DNA from 4 places in the Arthrobacter sp. NicSoilC5 genome. Region 2 is predicted to be linked to each of the others. Evidence: riboswitches for the same ligand, from Rfam matches in the RefSeq annotation. Region 2 holds a riboswitch; each other region holds the start of a gene.

Region 1 (5,748 bases), 1.1 Mb from region 2:
GAGCTTCGGCTCGGCTTCAACCAGGCCGCCGGCGAGGTCCCGCCCGGCAATCTGCTCATGCACGGCGTCGGCCTCCACATGCTCATCGAAGTAGTGGGTGACGTCCGCGGCGAAACCGTGCCGGCGGAATCCGTTGCCGTAGAAACGGTTGGGCTGGGATGAGGTCATTTCGTAGATGGCCAGGTGTCCGGTGATGGCCCCGCGGAGCCGCCGGTTCAGGCCGCACAGCGACATGAGGTTCACGGATGCGAGGGAGACGGCCGGGATGGTGTCGACGTAGGCGCCGTACCTGTCGTCCAGGCCCAGCCCGCGCATGGTCCGGGCAAACAGCGCGCTGTGCATCCGTTCCGGCCTGCCGCCGCCGTATTCGTCCGCCTGGATTTCCACGAGGGCAGCCTTCGCCCGGCCGGTGAGCCGCGGAATGGCCCAGGTGTGTGGATCGGCTTCCTTCAACTGGTACACGGACTTGTGGATCAGGAACTCTTTGAGCTGCTCCAGGCTTGCCTTCCGTGCGACAAAGCGGGAAACGCTGGGACCGGTGTCCATAGAGGCGAGGCCAAAAAGGACGTCGGCAACGGCATCGCTGGTCATGGCAATCCCGGCGGCCAGGTCGGCATCACCGGCGGCCTGGCGTGCGGCGGCACGAAGGGCGGCTTCGAAGGGTTCCTCGATCAGGCGCCGGACCCTGATCAGGGCAGGTTCCCACTCCCAGGCGTCGCTGACCCCGTCCAGGCCCGAATAATGCAGTTCGTAGAGGCAAAAGAGGGACAGCTGGATGTCTTCGCCGGCGATGATGTCACCGGTTCGGGCCACCTGCCCCGCGACCAGCCAATGCAGCCCGTCCAGCTCGGGCGTGGCTGCATCAGGGGCCTTGGACAGGGCCGCAAAGAGGGCGCTGCTGATGGGGCCTCTGGTGTCCGGGATTCTCATGGTGCTCCTTGGTTGCCGCGCCGGTTCCGGGAAGGGACGCCGAAGGTGCTCCCATTCCCTGTGGTGGTCGTACCCCGGGGACAACATAGTAAGCATGATTACTAATGAAAGCTAAGCGGCCTGGTGCCGCCTGGCATGTACGGGTGCTTGTCCCGCTGCGCCTGGTCAGCCAGGGCTGGTTGGCCGGCGCTACTCGTCCAGCGCCGACCCCAGGATGTCGCGCAGTGCCTCAACCACCAGTTCGTGGTCCTGCAGCTGCGGCAGTCCGGACACCGCCACGGAAGCCACCACCCCAACGCCCGTGACGTGGATCGGAAACGCGCCCCCGTGTGCCGCATAGCGGGACTGGTCGAACCAGGCGTTGTCCTCGATCCGGCCGCCGCCCAGCCGGCCACGCAGTCCCACCAGGAGGGAGGGTGCCTCGTACCGGAGGGCAGTGCGCTGCTTGGCCCGGATCCAGTGGCCGTTGTCAGGCGTGGCGCCAGGAAGTGCGACATGGAACAGCACCTGCTCACCCTTGGCGATGTCGATGGCGATGGGCAACGACCGCTCCTTGCCCAGTTCAACGAGGAGCAGGCCAAGGTTCAACGCATCGTCCAGCGAGAAGCCGGGGAACTGGAGCTCCCGGACCTCCGCCTCGATGCGGGCAATCTGCGCCTCCAGTGAGCCCTCCGGCTGGGCGTCGCTGGAATCAGGATCGAACCCGGTCACATCCGGTGGATTGGCGGTCATGGCCCTCAATCTACTCCTGCCAGGTGTAAACTTGACCACGCCCAACTGGGCGAAATTAACAGCGTTACCCAACCACAAAGCAACACTAAAAACGACAGGGGAGCGCCGCCGTCGGGCATCCTGGCACAGGCCGGGCACCGCAGGTGGGCGCTGAGAGTGCGGACAGCCGCAGACCCTCGAACCTGATCCGGTTAGTACCGGCGCAAGGGAGTCGAGTTCTCAAAGTGTCGCGGATGCACGGCCACAGGCCCGCAGCCGGGTCCACTTTCCCCTCCTGTTTCCCAGGAGGATCACATGAGTACTGCAGCAATCAAGAAGACCACCAGTAAGTCCTGGCGCGTCGTGGACATCGTCGTCGCCGCCCTGGTGGCCATCGCGGGCGGTGTCATCTTCTGGGCATGGGACCAGGGGGCCGCCGCACTGTCCGCCCCCATGAACGCCGCCTACCCGCCCCTGACCGGACTGCTCGCCGGCGGCTGGATGATTCCCGGGGTGCTGGGCATGCTCATCATCCGCAAGCCCGGAGCCGCCCTGTTCTGCGAGACCGTAGCCGCCACCGGCGAACTGCTGATGGGTTCCCAGTACGGCGCCTCGGTCCTGTTTTCGGGTTTCATCCAGGGCCTGGGCGCGGAAATCATTTTCGCGATCTTCGTCTACCGCAAGTTCAACCTGCCTGTATCGCTGCTGGCCGGCGCCGCGGCAGGGTTCTTCTGCGGCCTGAATGACTCGTTTGCCCCGTGGGGCTGGAACATTGCCTACTCCGGCGCGGACAAGCTCGCCTACATCGTGCTGACCACCCTTTCCGGGGCCATCCTGGCGGGCGCTTTGTCCTGGCTTGCCACCCGCGGCCTGGCCCGCACCGGCGTGCTGAGCTCCTTCGCGTCCCGTAAGGCTGCCACGGAGCCTGTCTTCTCCTGATGGCACCCTCCCAGGACGCCTCCGGCACGATCCAGCCTGCCGCCATCGCCGCCCGCGGCTGGGGATGGCGGCACGCCGGACGGGCCAAGCCCGCCGTCCACGGCCTTGACCTGGACATCGCCCCCGGGGAGCGGGTGCTCCTGCTGGGGCCCTCCGGCGCCGGAAAGTCCACGCTGCTGCACGCCCTTGCCGGCGTCCTGGGAGACATAAACGACGACGGCGAGGCAGGCGACGCCGACGAGTCCGGTTCGCTGCTGGTTGACGGAGCCCCGCCCCGGGCACGGCGCGGCCGCGCCGGTCTCATGCAGCAGGACCCGGAGACCCAGGTGGTCCTGTCGCGGGTGGGGGACGACGTCGCCTTCGGCGCCGAAAACCTTGCGGTGCCCCGCGACGCCATCTGGCCGCGCGTTCACGAGGCACTTGCCGACGTCGGGCTCGCCCACCTCCCGCTGGACCACCCGACGTCGGCCCTCTCCGGCGGCCAAAAGCAGCGCCTGGCGCTGGCGGGCATCCTGGCGATGCGTCCCGGACTGATCCTGCTGGACGAGCCCACCGCCAACCTGGACCCGGACGGCGTGCTGGAGGTCCGCGACGCCGTGGCCCGCTCCCTGGACAAAACCGGGGCGACGCTGGTGGTGGTGGAGCACCGGGTGTCCGTCTGGAAGGACCTCGTGGACCGGATCGTGGTCCTGCAGCCCGGCTCCGCCGCGGATCCTGCAGTGCTCCTGGACGGGCCGCCGGACCGCGTCCTTACGGAGGCGCGGAGCATGCTGGCCGCAGCGGGCGTCTGGGTGCCCGGGTATGTGCCGGCCACACGCGCCCGCGCCGCCGTCCCGGCTCCCGGTGCAGGCAGCCTCCTGCTGGCCGCGGAGCAGCTGGGCGTCTCCCGCGAACGCCCCCGCCGCAAAGGCTTCCGGAAGATCCCGCCGGTCCCGGTCCAGGAAGGCGTGTCCGCGCAGATCCGTGCCGGGCAGGCCCTTGCCATCACCGGCGCCAACGGTGCCGGCAAGTCCACGTTCGCGCTGACCCTCGCAGGGCTGCTTGAGCCGGTGTCCGGAAAAGTGTCCGCGACGCTGGACCTCAGCCGCGGTGCCGGCATCGACCCGTACAAGTGGAAGGCCGAGCAGCTGATTTCGCGGGTGGGCACGGTGTTCCAGGAGCCGGAGCACCAGTTCGTCACCGGAAAGGTGCTTGACGAGCTGCTCTTCGGCCCCCGGCACCTGGGGCACGGCGAGGACCGGGTTGAGGAACTGCTGGAGCGGCTGCGCCTTACCCAGCTGGTGGACGCCAACCCCTATACGCTCTCCGGCGGTGAGAAGCGGCGCTTGTCCGTGGCCACCGTCCTGGCCGCCAGCCCCCAGGTGCTGATCCTGGACGAGCCCACGTTCGGCCAGGACGCCAATACCTGGGCCGAGCTGGCATCGTTCCTGTCCGAGCTCCTTGATGCCGGCACCGCGGTGGTAGCCGTGACCCATGATGCCGAATTCACGGAGGCGCTGGGCGGGGCGGAACTGCGGATGGCCGTGGCGGAAGCGGTGGCGCCATGAGGCAGCAACTCACCTTGAGCGGCAACCACGCCCTCCTTGCCCGCGCCAACCCTTTGAGCAAGTTCGCGGCCGTCCTGCTCATCACGGCCGTCCTGGCGCTGTCCATCGACTGGGTGTCCGCGTCCGTGGCCCTGGTGTTCGAACTTCTGTTGTTTCCCCTGGCCGGGCTCACCCTGTCCCTGCTGTGGCAGCGCGGCTGGCCGCTGATCCTCGCCGCTGCCGTGGGAGGCTGGAGCACCTCCATCCTGGCGCCGGACAGCGGCAGGATCCTGCTCGACGCCGGCATCTGGACCATGAGCGAGGGTTCCCTCCAGCTCGGCATAGGATTCCTGCTGCGCGGTTTTGCGATCGCCCTCCCGGCGGTGCTCCTGATGAGCTGCACCGATCCCACCGACCTCGCCGACGCGCTCGCGCAGAAGGCACGCCTGCCGCACCGGTTCGTCCTGGGAACCCTGGCTGCGATGCGTTTGGTGGGGCTCATGGCCGAGGAATGGCAGACCATCGGGATGGCGCGGCGTGCCCGCGGCGTAGGTGCGCGGGGCAGCCTGGGGCAGCGGGTGAAGGCGACACTCGGGCAAAGTTTCGGGCTCCTGGTCCAGGCCATCCGCCGTGCATCGAGGCTCGCCGTCACCATGGAGGCGAGGGGTTTCGGCGGCGGCCGGCGGACCTGGGCCCGGGGGTCCACCTTCAGCCCGCTGGACCTCTGGGTGGTGGCAGGCGGCGTCCTGGTGGCCGGACTCGCCCTTTTCGCAGCTGTTACGGCCGGTACCTGGAATATGGTGTGGCTGGGGAGTTAAGCCACCCGCCCGGGGGACAGGCGGGGCTCCCTATCGCACCGAATGGGTACCGCCCTCCTGGAGCCCCCTTCCGCGCCCGTGGGTGGCTGCCACGAAGGCTGGATAGCTCATTTATGATATATTCGCGGTATGACCCAGGAGACCGCTGAACACGTTGCCGCCATGCTGAGGGACGCCCGGAGCGAGAAAGGGTGGACCCAGGGGCAGTTGGCCGCCGAACTTGGCACCAGCCAGAGCGCCGTGGCCCGGATGGAACAGGGCAAGCAGAACCTGAGCCTGAAAATGATCCAGCGGCTGGAAAACATCTTTGACCGCAGCATCGTGAACGTGGCCAAGCCGCAGATGACCCACCTGCGGGTGGAAGGCGGCCGCACCCTGTCCGGAGCCGTCGACGTCAACAGCAGCAAGAACGCCGGCGTCGCCCTGCTGTGCGCCAGCCTGATCAACAGGGGCACCACCGTGCTCCGGCGCCTGGCCCGGATCGAGGAAGTCAACCGCATCGTCGAGGTCCTGACCAGCATCGGCGTCGAGTGCACCTGGCTCAATGACACGGATCTCCGCCTGCGCCGGCCTGCCGTCCTGGACCTGGACGCCATGGACGTGGACGCGGCACGCCGGACCCGCAGCGTCATCATGCTGCTGGGCCCCCTGCTGGATGAGTCCCGTGAGTACCGGCTTCCCTACGCCGGCGGCTGCGACCTGGGCACCCGGACCGTGGAGCCCCACATGCAGGCACTGCGCGAGTTCGACCTGTCAGTGGAGGCCACCGCAGGTTTCTACACCGTGCAGGCGCCGCCCGCCGATACCCGGGACCGCTCCTTCGT
Region 2 (5,748 bases):
CGTTGCTCAGGGCCTCGCAAATGACCAGCACGAAGCGGTCCACCAGGCGGCGCAGCGGCGCGGTGGTGTGGGCATAGGCTGCGCCGATGGCCGACTGGATGCCGTCTTCCGGGACAGTGCCGTCGAAAGCTGTGTAGGACGCGCCACGGAACAGCATGCCGGCTGAGTGCATGATGGCCAGCTGCCGCGGATCGGTGGGATCGAGGGACCGGAGGTACTCGCCGTAGCTGACCTCCCCGTCCCATGGCCTGCCCAGCACCTCGGTCTGCAGCCGGAAATGCCGCAGGGACCGTTCATCCGGGGCAGGCATGGTGCGCAGGATGCCCACTTTGCCCTCCAGCATCAGCTGCGCGGCGGCCATTCCGGTCATCAGCGAAATCTGTGCATTCCAGTCCTCCACGGGAAGCTGCGGAACAGCGTCGATCCGGTAGCCGCCGTCGGGCAACTGGACGATCTCCTGCTCAGGCATGTTCAGGCTGGCGCCCCCGCGTGCCCGTTCCAGCGCCACCCGCTTCAGTCCCACCTCGCGGAGGAGGCCCAGTACGGGGGAGGCAGTCCCGGCGTCGAGATCGGCCTGGGCGCCTTTGTAGCTGAGCTTGTCACGGCTGATGACCCGCGCCCTCCGGACGCCCACGGACAGCACTGTCGCGTCGCCGTCGAGCGTGAAGTCCCAGACGAAAGCCGAACACTCCTGGCCGGGCAGCAGGCTTCCGGCGCCCTCGCTGATCACCTCGGGGTGCAGCGGGATCCGGCCGTCCGGGGCGTAGAACGTCTGTCCGCGGCGCCGCGTCTCGGCGTCCAGCGGGCCGCCCGGAGCAACAAACGCCGGAACGTCGGCGATGGCGTACATGACCCGGTAGCCGTTTCCGTCCGGTTCGATGAACACTGCCTGGTCCAGGTCCGTGGACGACGCCGGATCGATGGTCACGAATCCGACGGCGGTCAGGTCGTAGGACGGCAGTTTCAGCGCGGCGACGGCGGCGCGGGCGTCTTCCACTGCTTCGGCGGGGTACGGTCCCGGCAGTTCAAGTTCCGTCCGCAGCAGGCCCAGCGCCTCTTCCAGGGCGTTCTTGTGGTCATGGACGTTGGGGGCCAACCGATGATGTGACACAAAAATCAGCGTATCCCCAAGTCCCGGAATTAAGCAGGCTCAGGAGCCGGTGCCGTCCAGCGCGTCGAGAAGGGAGGCGGCGGCGGCTGCGGGGTCGGGTGCTTCGGTGATGGCGCGGACCACCACGATCCTGCCGGCACCGGCCTCCACCACGTCACGGACGTTTCCGTGGTCGATGCCGCCGATGGCAAACCATGGCACGGGATCTCCGGCCTGCCGGGAGGCTTCGGCGGCATATGCCACCAGTTCAGGGCCGACGGCGGCCCTGCCGGGTTTGGTGGGCGTGGCCCAGACCGGACCCACACAGAAGTAGTCCAGCCCGGACGGCCCCACCGTTGCGGCCAAAGCGGCGTCCACCTGGTCAGTGGTGTGGCTGGAGAGCCCAATGGCCGCGTTGCCGTTGACCAGCGTCCGCGCTGCCGGCAGCGGAAGGTCCTTCTGGCCGATGTGGAACACCGGCGCCCCGGACAGCACGGCGATGTCCGCACGGTCGTTGACGGCCCACAGCCGGCCATGGCGTACCGCTGTTTCCTTCAGGACCGCCAGGAGGTCCAGTTCCTCTGCGGCTTCGATGGTCTTGTCGCGCAGCTGGATGATGTCCACGCCGCCGGCAAACGCGGCGTCAACGAAGTCCGCGAAATCGCCGCGCGCAGTCCGTGCGTCGGTGCAGAGGTACAGGCGCGCTGCCTTGAGGGCGTCAATGTGGCCGGCGTTGGCAACTTCGGCGGGGAGGGCAGCGGAGGCTGGGGCGTGGGGGCCGGCGGGCAGGGATGAGGCGGACACATTCATGCCTGCAAGCCTAGTTCCTCTAAACTGGGCTGGTACTGCGGGAGCCCGCGGCAGCTGTCATAAAGCGCCGGGCTGAGAGGGCGTCAGAGCCGACCGCTTGACCTGATCCGGTTAATGCCGGCGTAGGGAAGGAACCACATGCGCAACCCCGTTGACAGTCTCCCCGGGCCCGAAGGCGCCAGCGCAAACTCCACTGTCCGGGCCGACGTCGCCGTCATCGGCGGGGGAGTGGTGGGCCACGGCATCGCCTGGGAGGCGCAGCGTTCCGGACGCTCCGTTGCCCTGATCGACGACGCACCCGGAAACGGTGCCAGCTGGGCCGCCGCGGGCATGCTGGCCCCGGTCAGCGAACTGCACTACCAGGAGGAGGACCTCCTGGAACTGATGCTTGAGGCGTCGTCCCGCTGGCCAGGGTTCGCCGCGGGGATCGCCGGCGCGACGGGGGCGGATTGCGGATACCTGACGACGCCGACACTCGCCGTGGGTGCCGACGCCGCGGACCGCCGCGCGCTGATGGACCTCCGCGCGGTACAACAGGCCAACGGACTGGGGGTGGAGCCCCTGGCCGTGCGCGAAGCCCGCAAACGCGAGCCGCTCCTCAGCCCCGCCATCGCCTGTGCCCTGGACACACCCGCGGACCACCAAGTGGACCCCCGGCGCCTGGTGGCGGCCCTGCGGCTGGCCCTCGCGGGCGTTGCACTGACGTCCCCGGAGCTGGCCGCCGCGGGCGCGGTGGACGGGTATGCCGTGCCGGACCGGGCCACCGGCCTGCTGTGGGAGGGCGGAACGGTTGCCGGTGCCAGCCTCGCCGGCGGCGGCACCGTCCTGGCAACGGAAACCATCGTGGCCAACGGCCTGCAGGCAGGGGACCTTGGCGGCCTGCCCGACGGCCTCGACCTGCCACTGCGCCCAGTCCACGGGGACATACTCCGTCTCGCCGTTCCGCAGCACCTCCAGCCCCTGGTGACCTCCACGGTTCGTGGGCTGGTGCACGGAGTCCCCGTCTACATCGTCCCCCGGCAGGACGGGACCGTGGTGATCGGGGCAACCCAGCGCGAGGACGCGCTCTCCGATGCCGTGAGCGCCGGAGGCGTCTACCAGCTGCTGCGGGACGCTCAGGCGCTGGTGCCCGCCGTCGCTGAACTGGAACTGCTCGAGTGCACCGCCCGGGCCCGCCCCGGTACCCCCGACAACGCGCCCCTGCTGGGCCGCGTGCCGGTGGATCCGGGGTCCGGAAACCCTGCCGCCGGGCATGTCCCGGGACTCATCATCGCCACCGGGTTCTTCCGGCACGGCGTCCTGCTCACCCCCGCCGCAGCCGCCATCTGCACGGCACTGCTGGACGGGACATCAGATTCCCGCTGGTCGCCCTTCAGCCCGGAGCGGTTCTCCCGGCCGGCGGCAGCCGCCACCACACCCCACATCAAGGAGACAGCGTGAACATCACCCTGAACGGAAACACGCACGAGGTGGCCGACGGCGCCTCCATCACCACGCTCGTCAGCCAAGTCACCGGACGCCCGCTGGCACCCAACGGACAGGCGACGGACGGCGGGAAACTGGGCGTCGCCGTCGCACATAATGCCCAGGTGGTGCCGCGGAGCCAATGGTTCGCCACCGCGCTCGCCGAGGGCGACGATATTGAACTTGTCACTGCAGTACAGGGAGGCTGACGCCATGACCGAAACCAGCACCATCAACCCCGCCGGAAACGCGGGCGCCGCCGACGCCCTGGTGATTGACGGCGTCGCCCTCGGATCCCGGCTCATCATGGGCACGGGCGGGGCACCCAGCCTGGACGGCCTGGGCGCAGCGCTGCTGGCCTCCGGCACCGCCCTGACCACGGTGGCCATGCGCCGGTACTCCACTGCTGAAACCGGTTCGCTGTTCCAGCTGCTGGTGGACCATGGGATCCGCGTGCTGCCCAACACGGCCGGCTGCTTCACGGCCAGGGATGCGGTCCTGACCGCCGAACTGGCGCGGGAGGCCCTGGAGACCGACTGGGTGAAACTGGAGGTCATCGCCGACGAGCAGACCCTCCTGCCGGACGCCGTGGAACTCGTGGACGCCACGGAGCAGCTGGTCAACCGCGGGTTCAAGGTCTTCGCCTACACGAATGACGACCCCGTGCTTGCGTTGCGGCTGGAGAACCTCGGCGCCACCGCCGTCATGCCGCTGGGCGCCCCGATCGGCACCGGACTGGGGATCCTGAACCCGCACAACATCGAGCTGATCGTTTCCCGCGCGTCGGTGCCGGTGGTCTTGGATGCAGGCATCGGCACGGCGTCAGACGCCGCGCTGGCCATGGAGCTGGGCTGCGACGCCGTCCTGCTGGCCACGGCAGTGACGCGTGCCCAGAACCCCGCGCTCATGGGCGAGGCGTTCAAGCACGCAGTGATCGCCGGCAGGATGGCCAGGGCCGCCGGGCGCATCCCGCGCCGGGAGCACGCCCTTGCCTCCTCTGCGATGGAGGGCCGGGCGGAGTTCCTCTGACCCCCGTCATACAGGTGTGGCCACCGCCCGGATGGGTGGTGGCCACACGCGTTTGTACTGCCCTGCCGGCGGTCAGCGCCGCAGAATAACAGTCAGGCGTTCCGTGTCGCGGCGGGCGCGGGTACGGCCCAGGTAGACGACGGCGGCGATGGCCGCAGCTACTCCCAGGACCATGGGCAGGACCCACGGAAGCCACGTGGTCCCCGGCAAGTAGCCGAAGCCCGCAGTCATCAGGATGATCCAGGCCAGCGCCGCAACACCCGCGGCAACACCGGCCGGAACTGCCGCACCGTATTTGGCATGCCGCTTGTCATTGGCCCAGACGACGAAGCCGGCGGCGACGGTTGCCAGCACCACGATGGTCAGCGAAAGCATGGATCTCCTTGGGAAACTGCGGTGGCCCGGGGACGGGCAGAGGGTGAAACGGGCCGGACTAGAACTGGCCGAAACCTACGCGCCGGACCTCCTCGGCACCGATTTCCACGTATGCCAGTGCGTTGCCCGGAACAATGATCAGGCGTCCTTTGTCATCCTTCAGGCGCAGTTCGCTGCCCTCATTAATGGCTTCGCCAACAACCTTGGCCACCGTCTCCGCATCCTGGGTTGATTCCAGCACGATTTCGCGGCCAACGTTCTGAACGCCGATCTTAATTTCCAAGGGGGCCTCCCAGCCTGTGAAAGTACTCGTGTTTCTCTACGAGGTGTTGTCTCATTTGTAGTCTAGGACTCTTTGGGGAAGCGAGAGATTCCGCGCCAAGCTAAACGGTAGATGAGGTCGCTGGCCACATCGAGGTCCAGATTGCCGTCCGTTTCCAGCCAGTACCGGGCGCTGACCTGCGCCATTCCGGCCAGGCCGCGGCCCAGCAGTTCCGCTTCCAGGTGGGGGAGCTTGGTGTCCTCCGCAATGACCCGGGCAATGGCGTCGGCGAAGGTCCTGTTGAACGTTTCCAGCCGCGAGCTGACATCGGGATCGTTGATCAGGTCGGACTCGAACACCAGGCGGTGGGCCTGGTCGTCATTGGCGATGAAGTGGAAGTAGGCGCGCATGACAGCCTGGACGCGTTCATCGTTGTCCGTGGTGGAGTTCAGGGCGCCCAGCATCAGTTCGGTCAGCGAGGCCAGATGGCTTTCCAGCAGGGCGAGGTAGAGCTCGCGCTTGGAAGGAAAATGCTGGTACAACACCGGTTTGCTCACATGGGCAGTTTCTGCAATCTCATCCATCGCCGCACCGTGGTAGCCGTTGGCTACGAACACCTCCTGGGCCGCGGCAAGGAGCTGTGCGCGGCGCTCATCCCGGGGCAGGCGGGCGGACCGCTGGCCTGCGGGGCGGGAGGGAGTTTGGGGTGCGGCGGAGG
Region 3 (5,748 bases), 460 kb from region 2:
TCCGCCGCCGTCGGGTAGCTACCCGCAAGGCTGCGTCGCCGGTTTCCGCCCCGGAAGCGGCCTCCGCAGCCGCCGCCGAAGTGGCGCCGGAACCGGCCGGGCCCGAAGCCGTGGTGCCCGAAGCCGCGGACCAGGCCGCCGCGCAGAACGTGGAGCAGGCGCAGGAGCCCGCCGCCCAGGAACCCGCCGCCGCGCCCGCAGCTGCCGCCGCACCGGAGGCCGCCCGGCAGGAGCAGGCGCCTGACGCCGCCGGAACGAAGGACGGCGGCGCCGCCGCCAGCCCGTTTGGCTCCCTCTTCCTGGAACCGGCGTCGCCGACGTCGGTGCTCTTCCAGGCACCGGACCTCAGCACCGTGGTCCGGCCCGCCGCGCCCGTCGCGGAGGAGCCTGAAGAGGAAGAGACCGAAGACACCGACGATTCCTCCAGCCGCCGCCGGCGCCGCAGCCGTGGCCGCAGGGGCCGCAGCCGCATCGGCGACAGGACGGAAGAGGACAACGAGGACGGCAGCGCTGAGGCTGACGCCGAGGACGAGGCTGACGAGGATACCGCCGGCCAGCTGGAGGACGGTGTAACCTCCCGCCGCCGGCGCCGCCGCCGCCGCGGGGACCAGGACCTTGAACTCACGGGCGGCGGGGATGACGACCCGCCCAACACGGTGACCAGGGTCCGTGCGCCGCGCGCCGTCAGTGAAGCACCCGTGAGCAACCGCGTGACCAGCGTTAAGGGCTCCACCCGCCTGGAGGCCAAGAAGCAGCGCCGCCGCGAATCCCGTGACACCGGCCGCCGCCGCACGGTCATTACCGAGGCCGAGTTCCTGGCGCGCCGGGAGTCCGTGGACCGGCAGATGATCGTCCGCCAGCGCGACGACAGAATCCAGATCGCCGTCCTCGAAGACGGTGTCCTGGCCGAACACTTCGTGTCCAAGACGCAGCAGGACTCGCTGATCGGCAACGTGTACCTGGGCAAGGTCCAGAACGTGCTGCCGTCCATGGAAGCCGCATTCGTGGACATCGGGCGCGGCCGCAACGCCGTCCTGTACGCGGGCGAGGTCAACTGGGAGGCCGTCAACCTGGAGGGCAAGCAGCGGCGCATCGAAAACGCGCTGAAGTCCGGTGACACCGTCCTGGTCCAGGTGACCAAGGACCCGGTGGGCCACAAGGGTGCCCGCCTCACCAGCCAGATCTCCCTGCCCGGCCGCTACCTGGTGTACGTACCCGGCGGTTCCATGACCGGCATCTCCCGCAAGCTGCCCGACGTCGAACGCAACCGGCTCAAGCGCATCCTCAAGGACCGCCTGCCGGAGCACGCCGGTGTGATTGTCCGTACCGCGGCCGAGGGCGCTTCCGAGGAAGAGCTGACGCACGACATCAACCGGCTTCGCGCCCAGTGGGAGGGCATCGAAAGCCAGTCCGCGTCCACCAAGATCCTGGCTCCCGAGCTGCTCTACGGCGAACCCGATCTGACCATCAAGGTGGTCCGCGACGTCTTCAACGAGGACTTCTCCAAGCTCATCGTTTCCGGTGAGGAAGCCTGGGACACCATCGAGGCCTACGTCACCTATGTGGCGCCGGACCTTGTGGGCCGCCTTGAGAAGTGGACCAAGGACCAGGACATCTTCGCCGCCTGGCGCATCGACGAGCAGATCCACAAGGCGCTTGAACGGAAGGTCTTCCTGCCCTCCGGCGGCTCCCTGGTGATCGACCGTACCGAGGCGATGACCGTGGTGGACGTCAACACGGGCAAGTTCACCGGCAGCGGCGGCAACCTTGAGGAGACCGTCACCAAGAACAACCTTGAGGCAGCCGAGGAAGTGGTGCGCCAGCTGAGGCTGCGCGACATCGGCGGCATCATCGTGATCGACTTCATCGACATGGTGCTCGAATCCAACCGCGACCTGGTCCTGCGCCGACTGGTGGAGTGCCTGGGCCGTGACCGGACCAAGCACCAGGTGGCCGAGGTCACCTCGCTTGGCCTGGTCCAGATGACCCGCAAGCGCATGGGCACCGGACTGCTGGAAGTCTTCGGCGAACAGTGCGAGGCCTGCGCCGGCCGTGGCGTTGTGACCCACGACGATCCCGTGGAGCACCGCCGCGCCAACATCGTTGCCGCCGAGCACCACGTCCAGCGCACCGACAACCGGCCCGAAGCCCGCGCGGAAGCCCGTCCGGAAGGGCAGCGGAACGACAATACCCAGCCCGGCGTGCGTACTGAACGCAAGCGGCGGCGCGGACGCGGCGGGCAGCAGCCCGAAGCGGCCCCGGCACCTGCCGTCCACGTGCACACGGTCCAGCCGGACCCGTCGGACGCCGAGCGGCACGCCAAGGCGGAGGCCACCAGGCTTGCCCTGGCGAACATTGCCGCTGCGGCCCACGCTGCCCACCTGCATGACGATGAGGTGGCGGCAGCCCGGCAGGTGCCTTCCGTAGAGCCTGCGCCGGCGCCCGTCGAGGAGAAGCACGACGCCGATGCCCCGGCACGTCCTGCGGCTGTCCTGACGTTCGGCGGCGAGGAAGTCCCGCTTCCGTTCGTGGAGCATGCTGAGGAACAGCATCCCCTGCCCGCCCTCACCCTGGACCGGCTCGCGGAAGCGTTCGCCCACCTTGGGCAGCCGGCTTCCCCTGTGGAGAACGCGCCTGCCAAGACCGCCGAGGCCGTGAAGGTGCCGGAGGCTGCGGCGCCGGAACGGCAGCACGACGGCGGGGGAGCGGAAGCCCGCGCCGCCGCAACGGAAGCTGCAGCCGGAAAGGACTACTCCGACCACACGCTGGAGCAGTCGCGGCAGCGCAGGCCGCGGCGCCACCGTGCCGCCAGCCGTGCCCAGGGTGCCGCCAACGAGACCGCCGTCCAGCATCACGAAAACGTCCAGGCGGCAGGCGCAGGCCATTCGCACGCGGCCAAGGCTCCCGAACCCGTGAAGCCCCAGCAGGCACCGGCGGAACCGGGCAAGGCGCCCGAGGAACCCATCATCCTCGGCGTGGGTGTGCCTGCCTCGGAGCTCTAGGCGCAGGAGTTACCGGCCAAACGGCCACGCAGTAAGGAATCCCCGTCCTGCGGACGATTCACCCGGGAAGCACCGTGGGAATCGGCCGTGTGGCGGGGATTCCTGCTGCTGCGAGGTTGTTGTTTCCTTGACCCGAGGGCTGTCATCCTTTCCTCCTGGTGCGGCCTACGGGCTAGGGTGGAAACCGACACGGGGTGCCGCGCAGAAGGCCGGCTGAGATCCAGACCCGTTGAACCTGTCCGGCTAGTACCGGCGAAGGGATGTCTCTTGTCTTCGACCCTTTCCATGCCCCTTCCTGCTGCCTCCGGCGTTCCCACCGCGCTGCCCCCGGGCCGGGACGTCCCGCGGGTCCTCTCGATCGCGGGCTCCGACCCGTCCGGTGGCGCCGGCATCCAGGCCGACCTCAAAAGCATTGCCGCCCACGGCGGATACGGTATGGCTGCCATCACCGCCCTGACGGCACAGAACACCCGTGGCGTGCAGGCTGTCCACGTTCCTCCGGCCGCTTTCCTCGCCGAACAACTGGACGCGGTCAGCGACGATATCTCCATCGACGCGGTCAAGATCGGCATGCTGGGCGACGAGAGCGTCATCCGCACTGTCCGGCATTGGCTGGAGAAGGTGCGCCCCGCCGTCGTGGTCCTCGACCCCGTGATGGTGGCCACCAGTGGTGACCGGCTGCTGAAGGAATCCGCGGAGGCTGCCCTCCGCGAACTGCTGCCCCTGGCGCACCTCATCACTCCCAACCTTCCGGAGCTTGCCATGCTGGTGGGCGGGGACCCTGCCGGGACCTGGCCGGCGGCGCTGGACCAGGGAAGGCGCCTTGCCGAAGCCACCGGAGCCACCGCGCTGGTCAAGGGTGGCCACCTCGCGGGTGCAGACTGCCCGGACGCGCTGGTCAACACGGCCGGCCTCCTGTCCCAGGAAGTGGTGGAAGTGCACGGCAAACGAATTTCCACCCGCAACAGCCATGGCACCGGCTGCTCCCTGTCCTCCGCGATGGCCACCGTCCAGGCACGCCTTGGGGACTGGGAGGCATCGCTCCTGACGGTCAAGCCATGGCTGGCCGGCGCCCTTGAGAACTCGGAGCAGCTTGAGGTGGGCCAGGGCAACGGCCCCGTGCACCATTTCCACCATGTGCGGCCGGCCCCCGCGGAAGGCGCTTTCGCTGCCCGGCTGTGGACGGAAGCCCAGCAGGACGTGGCGGACATCTACGCCCTGGACTTCATCCGCGGCCTGGCCTCCGGAGACCTTGCTGAGAAGGACTTTGCCTACTACCTGGCGCAGGATGCCCTGTACCTGAACGGCTACTCCCGCGTCCTCGCCCGGGCCAGTGCCCTGGCCCCCTCCGAAGCGGAGCAGCTGTTCTGGGCCGGATCCTCGCAGCAATGCCTGGAGGTGGAGTCGGAGCTGCACCGCTCATGGCTCAGCACCCGCCCTGCCCAGGGCGGACTTGGCCCCGTCACCAAGGCCTACGTGGACCACCTCACTGCAGCGTCGGCGTCGGGAAGTTACGCCGTCCTGGCCGCCGCTGTTCTGCCCTGTTTCTGGCTCTACGCCGAGGTAGGGGAAAAGCTGCACGCCCAGTTCCTCGCCTCGGGAGCGCCTGACGGCCACGCCTACGCAGCCTGGCTCCGGACCTACGCCGACGAGGGCTTCGCCGAAGCCACCCGGCGGGCCATCGCCATCGTGGACGCGGCAGGGCGGAAGGCCTCCGACCATGAACAGGCGGCGATGGTGACCGCCTTCAGGCAGTCCTGCCGCCTGGAAGTGGAATTCTTCGACGCGCCGAGGCTGCATGCCTGACCCCTGCGGGCAGCACCGCCGCTATTATGGAGGGGCATGGTTGCGGTGCTGCTTGTCGGGGTGTGGTTACTACCACAGCCGGGCCGCCGGAACCAGCCTCATTTGCGGCCGTAGATGGATTTAGCGTATTCTGGATCTTCGGTGCTTACGCCAACACTTGGGTTATGACCCCACGGCGTTGAGGCACAGCGAGAACCCTGGCTTTTCCGAGTCGGTTCCGCACGCAAATTTTGTAATAAACGTCGAGAGAAGTGAGTTCCCAAGTGGTGTACGCGATTGTCCGCGCAGGCGGCCGCCAAGAGAAGGTTTCCGTTGGAGACTTCGTTACCCTGAACCGCGTCGCCGGTGGAGCCGGCAGCACCATCGAGCTGCCCGCACTGCTCCTGGTTGATGGTGACAAGGTCACCTCCGCCGCCGCTGACCTGGCCAAGGTAACTGTTACGGCTGAAATCCTCCAGGACCTGCGTGGTCCTAAGATTGTCATCCAGAAGTTCAAGAACAAGACCGGCTACAAGAAGCGCCAGGGTCACCGCCAGGAACTGACCAAGGTCAAGATCACCGGCATCAAGTAACCACCGGTTACTGTTCAGGTATTTCAACAGATTCCCCAGAATTTAGAGGCAGGCATTTCAGATGGCACATAAAAAGGGCGCGAGCTCCACTCGCAACGGTCGCGATTCCAACGCTCAGTACCTCGGCGTCAAGCGCTTCGGCGGCCAGGTAGTTTCCGCAGGCGAGATCATCGTCCGCCAGCGTGGCACCCACTTCCACCCGGGCGCCGGCGTTGGCCGTGGCGGCGACGACACGCTGTTCGCACTGACCCCGGGCGCCGTTGAGTTCGGCACCCGCCGCGGTCGTCGCGTCGTCAACATCGTTGCTGCTGCAGCTGCAGAGTAACAACCAGTTCTGAAGCGGTGGAGCGGGCCTGAGGGTCCGCTCC
Region 4 (5,748 bases), 340 kb from region 2:
AGCGGACGGCCACGCGGATCCGGTTCCGCCACGGGTCCTCGAACCTGAGTTCCGAACCGGTGTGGTGGGCGGGCACCCCGGCAACCTTCAGGCGGTCGGTCAGCGCCCCGACGTCGTCCCCTGACGGAACCTCGATGAGCACCTCACCCAGCCCAAGGGTGTCCTTGCGCGGACCTGCGCCGCGGCTGTTCCAGACGTTCATGGCCATGTGGTGGTGGTAGCGGCCTGCGGAGACGAACAGTGCCTGCCCGTGCCAACCCGCGGTCTTTTCGAAACCGAGCGTTCCCACATAGAAGTCGCGGGCGGTCTGCACATCGCCAACCTGGAGGTGGACGTGGCCTACGCCGGCCGCCGTCTGCCGCTGGCCTTCCAGGGACTCCTCGGTGAGGTACTGCTCAAGGTAGCGCTGCGGCGGGAGCGCCAGGCTGTCCATGACCACGTCGGTCCCGTTCCAGGACCAGTTGCTGCGGGGGCGGTCCCAGTACAGCTCGATGCCGTTGCCCTCGGGGTCGGTGAAGTAGAAGGCTTCGCTGACCAGGTGGTCGGCACTGCCCGTGAAGGCCCGCGGCTCGTACTGGGCAGCAGTGGCGACGGTCGCGGCCAGGGAGGCCTGGTCCTCGAAGAGCAGCGCGGTGTGGAACAGGCCCGCCTCTCCCCTGCCGGGAAGGTGCAGTCCGGGAGCCGGCGCAAGGTGGACCAACGGCCGGCCCAGGCGGCCAAGGTAGAGCCCGCCGTCCTGCTCTGCCACCACCTCAAGGCCCAGCGCACGCTGGTAGTAGTCGGTCATGACCTTCATGTCGCCCACCTTGAGCATCACGGTGCCCATGGCGAGGTCGGCAGGAAGAAGATCCTGGCTGCTGGCTGATGCGGTCATTGAAGGCTCCTTGCATTGGCGGCCGTCCCATTGGCGGCCTGTCACCTATTAAAATTACTTGAAGCTTCAATTTATTCCAAGTCCCCGGGAACCGTTTGTCAGCGAATGATCCGCCCGCCCAGCACCACGTGCTCCAGCGCCGTAATGGTCTCCGGTACAGCCCGCGGATCTTCCCGGCATACGACGACGTCGGCGCGGGCCCCCTCTTCCACTCCATCCGCTCCCAGCCAACTGCGTGCTGCCCAGCAGGCGGAGTCGAGGGCCGCGTCCATGGGGAGGCCGGCGCCGTGCAGGGCGAGGATTTCGTCGGTGATCCTGCCGTGCCGGATCACGCTGCCGGCATCGGTGCCGGCAAAGATGCGCACACCCGCTGCGTGGGCTTCCGCCACCCGCTCGAGCCTGCGTTCCCATAAGGCGCGCATGTGGGCTGCATAGCGCGGGAATTTCGCGTCCGCCTGGGCGGCAATGTCGGGGAAGGTGGCGATATTGATGAGCGTGGGCACGATCGGTACGCCCTGCTCCACGAACCGGGGCAGGTGGCGGGACAGGAGCCCGGTGGCGTGCTCGACGCAGTCGATGCCGGCGTCCAGCACCTGGTCCAGGGTGTCTTCGGCGAAGCAGTGCGCCGTCACCCTGGCGCCTTCGTCGTGCGCCGCCTGGACGGCATCGCGGACGACGGCGGCGGGAAACGATGGCGCCAGGTCACCGGCGCTGCGGTCAATCCAGTCACCCACCAGCTTGACCCAGCCGTCGCCGTCGCGCGCCTGCTTGCGGACGGCCTCCACGAGGCCGTCCGGTTCAACTTCCTCAGCGAAGCCGCGCAGGTAACGGCGCGTCCGGGCGATATGGCGCCCGGCACGGATCAACACCGGGAAGTCCCTGCCACCCTGCATCCAGCGGGTATCCGCCGGCGAGCCGGCATCCCGGACCAGGAGGGTTCCGGCGTTGAGGTCCGCCTGCGCCTGGTCCCTGGCGGCTGCGGGCTCCACGGGGCCCGCGGGGCCCAGGCCGATGTGGCAGTGGGCGTCCACGAAGCCCGGCAGGACCCAGCCGTCGAGTACCCGGCCGGGAGGAGTGTCCGGCTTGTTGAACGTGAGCCTTCCGTCCACCGACCAAAGTCCATGCCGCACCCGGTCCGGCGCGGTCAGGACGGGTCCACGGAAGTGGATGATGTCTGCCATGGGGCTCCTTTCGATGCCCGGTCAGGCTAGCACCGCAATTATGACAAGCCTGGTTCAGGGGCCTGTGGTAGCTTCGTTCCTGACCACACGGGTGCCCTTGCAGGGGCTGAGATCGGGCTGACGCAGCCTGCGACCGTTGAACCTGTCCGGGTAATGCCGGCGAAGGAAGTGAGTATTCCCTTGAGTACGCAAAACACGCAGTTGAACCCTGCCCTGCTGCCGTCCGCCGGGGAGCCCGGCGACACATCCGTTCCGCAGGTAACCCAGTCCCTGAAGTCCCATTCCCTCGCCTACCTTGCGGATGAGGCGTCCGGGATCCGGGTACCGGTGACGGAAATTTCCCTTGAACCATCACCCAACGGCCAGCCGAACGCACCCTTCCGGACCTACCGGACTGCCGGACCCGGCAGCGACCCCGTCCGCGGGCTGCAGCCCTTCCGCGCAGAGTGGATCGCCGCGCGCGGGGACACCGAACCCTACGGCGGCCGGGAGCGCAACCTGCTCGACGACGGCCGCTCGGCCGTGCGCCGCGGTGCTGCCTCCGCGGAGTGGAAGGGCGCACAGCCGGTGCCACGCCGCGCCGTCGACGGCCGGACGGTGACGCAGATACACTATGCCCGGCAGGGAATCGTGACGCAGGAAATGCGCTTCGTGGCGCTGCGCGAAAACTGCGACGTTGAGCTGGTCCGCAGCGAGGTTGCTGCCGGCAGGGCCATCATCCCGAACAACATCAACCATCCGGAATCCGAGCCGATGATCATTGGCAAGGCTTTCCTGGTGAAGATCAACGCGAACATTGGCAACTCCGCGGTGACGAGTTCCATCGCGGAGGAGGTGGACAAGCTGCAGTGGGCCACCCAGTGGGGTGCCGACACCGTCATGGACCTCTCCACCGGCGACGACATCCACACCACGCGGGAGTGGATCATCCGCAACTCCCCCGTGCCGATCGGGACGGTGCCGATCTACCAGGCGCTGGAAAAGGTCAACGGCGAGGCCAACGCCCTCACGTGGGAGATCTTCCGCGACACCGTGATCGAACAGTGCGAGCAGGGTGTGGACTACATGACCATCCACGCCGGCGTGCTGCTCCGCTATGTCCCGCTGACGGCCAACCGGGTGACCGGCATCGTCTCGCGCGGCGGCTCCATCATGGCCGGCTGGTGCCTGGCCCACCACCAGGAGAACTTCCTGTACACGCACTTCGACGAGCTGTGTGAAATCTTCGCCAAATACGACGTCGCCTTCTCCCTGGGTGACGGCCTCCGCCCTGGTTCCACGGCGGACGCCAACGACGCCGCGCAGTTCGCGGAGCTGGACACGCTCGCCGAGCTGACGCAGCGGGCCTGGGGGTACGACGTCCAGGTGATGGTGGAGGGGCCCGGCCACGTTCCCTTCCACCTGGTCCGTGAGAATGTGGAACGGCAGCAGGAGCTGTGCAAGGGTGCGCCCTTCTATACCCTGGGCCCGCTGGTCACCGACATCGCTCCCGGCTACGACCACATCACGTCGGCAATCGGCGCCACCGAGATTGCCAGGTACGGGACCGCCATGCTCTGCTACGTCACGCCAAAGGAACACCTGGGCCTGCCCAACAAGGACGACGTCAAGACGGGTGTCATCACCTACAAGATCGCGGCGCACGCGGCGGATCTGGCCAAGGGCCACCCGGGGGCGCACGAACGGGACGACGCCCTGTCCAAGGCACGGTTCGAATTCCGCTGGCGCGACCAGTTCGCCCTGTCCCTGGATCCTGTGACCGCGGAGGCGTTCCACGACGAGACGCTTCCCGCTGAACCGGCCAAGACGGCGCACTTCTGTTCCATGTGCGGCCCCAAGTTCTGCTCCATGCGGATCAGCCAGGACATCCGTGACGAATACGGGTCGGCAGACTCGCAGGCGGCACTGGCGGACATGGCATCCGGCATGCGGGAGAAGAGCCAGGAGTTCCTGGCCAAGGGCGGCAAGGTGTACCTGCCGGAACCGACGGTCGCTGCCGGCAGCTAGGACGCCCGGGCGGGCTGGCTTCGGCTGACCCCGCTGATGAACTGGCGGATGGCCCGGTCCCCGTCCAGGGAGTCCTGGGGCCGGTGCCCTCCCGCGGCAACGCGGTGCAGGGCACCGGTCTCCCTGAGGTACCCGGCAATTTCCTCATAAAGCGGCTCCCAGCCACCGGTCAGGACCAGCGTGGGGACACCGGGAACAATATGCAGCGGCGCATCCCAGGACGGCGCCTGAAGGCGCAGCCTGCGGGCGGAGCGTTTTTCCTCGATGGTGGCCGGCTGCTGGAGGTCGGTGGCGTAGACGCGGCGGACGAATTCGCGCTGGAAGTCGTCGTCACTGAGCTGGTGGCGGACGTCGAAAAGCGGCTGCATCAGGCTGATATGCGCGGCCGTGGCCGGCAGTTCCGCCGTCAGCGACAGGCAGGCCGGTTCCACCAGGGTCAGGGAAAAGACCAGGTCCGGGCGTTCCACCGCGGCCATCATGGCGGGGATCGCCCCCTGGGAGTGCGCCACCACATGTCCGCCGGCGGCGCCGCGGCCATCGTCGGCAAGCGACCTTAGGATGATCGCGGTGTCTTCCGTGAAGGAGGATTCCAGCGGCTCCGCGGCGGAATCGTAGCCGTGCCTGCGGAGGAACAGGGCATCATAGGCAAGTCCCATGCCGTGCTGGCGGGGCCATGCGGCGGCGCCAAAGGTACCGGCGCCGTGCACGAACACTACCCTCTGCTTGAACATATCCCAACCCTATTCCACGGTGCCGGCATCCCAACGAAAAAGCGCCAGGTGTCGTCTTGAGCGGTCAAAACGGCACCTGGCGCTACTCAGTTGGTTGCTACTTGCCCATGAACTTGTCGAAGCCCTTGGGAAGGTTCAGCTGGGACGGGTCGAAATCGCCGCCCTGCTGGCCGAAGGCCGCGCCGGTGGGCAGTGCCTTGGCAGCGTTGGCCCGGCGGGCCTCGGCCTCCTTGCGCTCCTGCGCAGCCTTGGCCGGGTTTCCCGACTTCGGCTTCTTTTTCGGCGCGTTCTTGGCGTTCTTGCGCGCACCGCCGCCGGCTCCGGGCAGGCCGGGCATCCCGGGCATTCCCGGCATGCCGCCCTGTGCCATCTTCTTCATCATTTTCTGGGCCTGGGCGAAGCGCTCCAGCAGGCCATTGACCTCGGAGACGTGGACACCGGAACCACGGGCGATGCGGGCGCGCCGTGAGCCGTTGATGATCTTGGGTGCCAGCCGCTCGTGGGGGGTCATGGACCGGACGATCGCCTCGACGCGGTCAATCTCCCGCTCGTCGAACTGTTCGAGCTGCTGCCGGATGTTCTGCGCGCCCGGCATCATCATGAGCATCTTCTTCATAGAGCCCATGTTGCGGATCTGCTGCATCTGGGCCAGGAAGTCTTCGAGGGTGAAGTCTTCCTGGTCGGCGAACTTCTTCGCCATGCGGGCAGCTTCGTCTTTGTCCCAGGCCTTTTCGGCCTGCTCGATGAGCGTGAGGATGTCGCCCATGTCCAGGATGCGCGAGGCCATCCGGTCCGGGTGGAACAGCTCGAAGTCGTCCAGGCCTTCACCGGTGGAAGCGAACATGACCGGCTTGCCGGTGACCGACGCAACGGACAGTGCGGCACCACCGCGGGCATCGCCGTCGAGCTTGGACAGCACGATGCCGGTGAAGTTCACGCCTTCGTCGAACGCCAG

What was found. Region 2 has a riboswitch for thiamine pyrophosphate ahead of LDO22_RS06985 (FAD-dependent oxidoreductase). Riboswitches for the same ligand answer to the same signal wherever they lie in the genome.
Region 1: another riboswitch for thiamine pyrophosphate. It lies ahead of LDO22_RS12315 (ECF transporter S component); the one in region 2 lies ahead of LDO22_RS06985 (FAD-dependent oxidoreductase).
Region 3: another riboswitch for thiamine pyrophosphate. It lies ahead of thiD (bifunctional hydroxymethylpyrimidine kinase/phosphomethylpyrimidine kinase); the one in region 2 lies ahead of LDO22_RS06985 (FAD-dependent oxidoreductase).
Region 4: another riboswitch for thiamine pyrophosphate. It lies ahead of thiC (phosphomethylpyrimidine synthase ThiC); the one in region 2 lies ahead of LDO22_RS06985 (FAD-dependent oxidoreductase).

Annotation. Positions count from the first base shown of each region.
Region 1 is NZ_AP024660.1:2,615,006-2,620,753, reverse strand. It holds gene LDO22_RS12325 (iron-containing redox enzyme family protein) at 1-930, opposite strand, end outside; gene LDO22_RS12320 (heme-degrading domain-containing protein) at 1,120-1,662, opposite strand; TPP riboswitch at 1,749-1,889, shown strand; gene LDO22_RS12315 (ECF transporter S component) at 1,957-2,580, shown strand; gene LDO22_RS12310 (ATP-binding cassette domain-containing protein) at 2,580-4,127, shown strand; gene LDO22_RS12305 (energy-coupling factor transporter transmembrane component T) at 4,124-4,924, shown strand; gene LDO22_RS12300 (UDP-N-acetylglucosamine 1-carboxyvinyltransferase) at 5,054-5,748, shown strand, end outside.
Region 2 is NZ_AP024660.1:1,502,180-1,507,927, reverse strand. It holds gene LDO22_RS06995 (RNB domain-containing ribonuclease) at 1-1,111, opposite strand, end outside; gene thiE (thiamine phosphate synthase) at 1,151-1,900, opposite strand; TPP riboswitch at 1,928-2,046, shown strand; gene LDO22_RS06985 (FAD-dependent oxidoreductase) at 2,039-3,340, shown strand; gene thiS (sulfur carrier protein ThiS) at 3,337-3,573, shown strand; gene LDO22_RS06975 (thiazole synthase) at 3,578-4,393, shown strand; gene LDO22_RS06970 (hypothetical protein) at 4,466-4,768, opposite strand; gene LDO22_RS06965 (DUF3107 domain-containing protein) at 4,827-5,051, opposite strand; gene LDO22_RS06960 (TetR/AcrR family transcriptional regulator) at 5,114-5,748, opposite strand, start outside.
Region 3 is NZ_AP024660.1:1,042,662-1,048,409, reverse strand. It holds gene LDO22_RS04855 (Rne/Rng family ribonuclease) at 1-3,002, shown strand, start outside; TPP riboswitch at 3,183-3,280, shown strand; gene thiD (bifunctional hydroxymethylpyrimidine kinase/phosphomethylpyrimidine kinase) at 3,288-4,808, shown strand; gene rplU (50S ribosomal protein L21) at 5,072-5,380, shown strand; gene rpmA (50S ribosomal protein L27) at 5,442-5,705, shown strand.
Region 4 is NZ_AP024660.1:1,162,835-1,168,582, forward strand. It holds gene LDO22_RS05505 (VOC family protein) at 1-874, opposite strand, end outside; gene LDO22_RS05510 (amidohydrolase family protein) at 973-2,055, opposite strand; TPP riboswitch at 2,133-2,240, shown strand; gene thiC (phosphomethylpyrimidine synthase ThiC) at 2,257-4,062, shown strand; gene LDO22_RS05520 (alpha/beta hydrolase) at 4,059-4,793, opposite strand; gene ffh (signal recognition particle protein) at 4,891-5,748, opposite strand, start outside.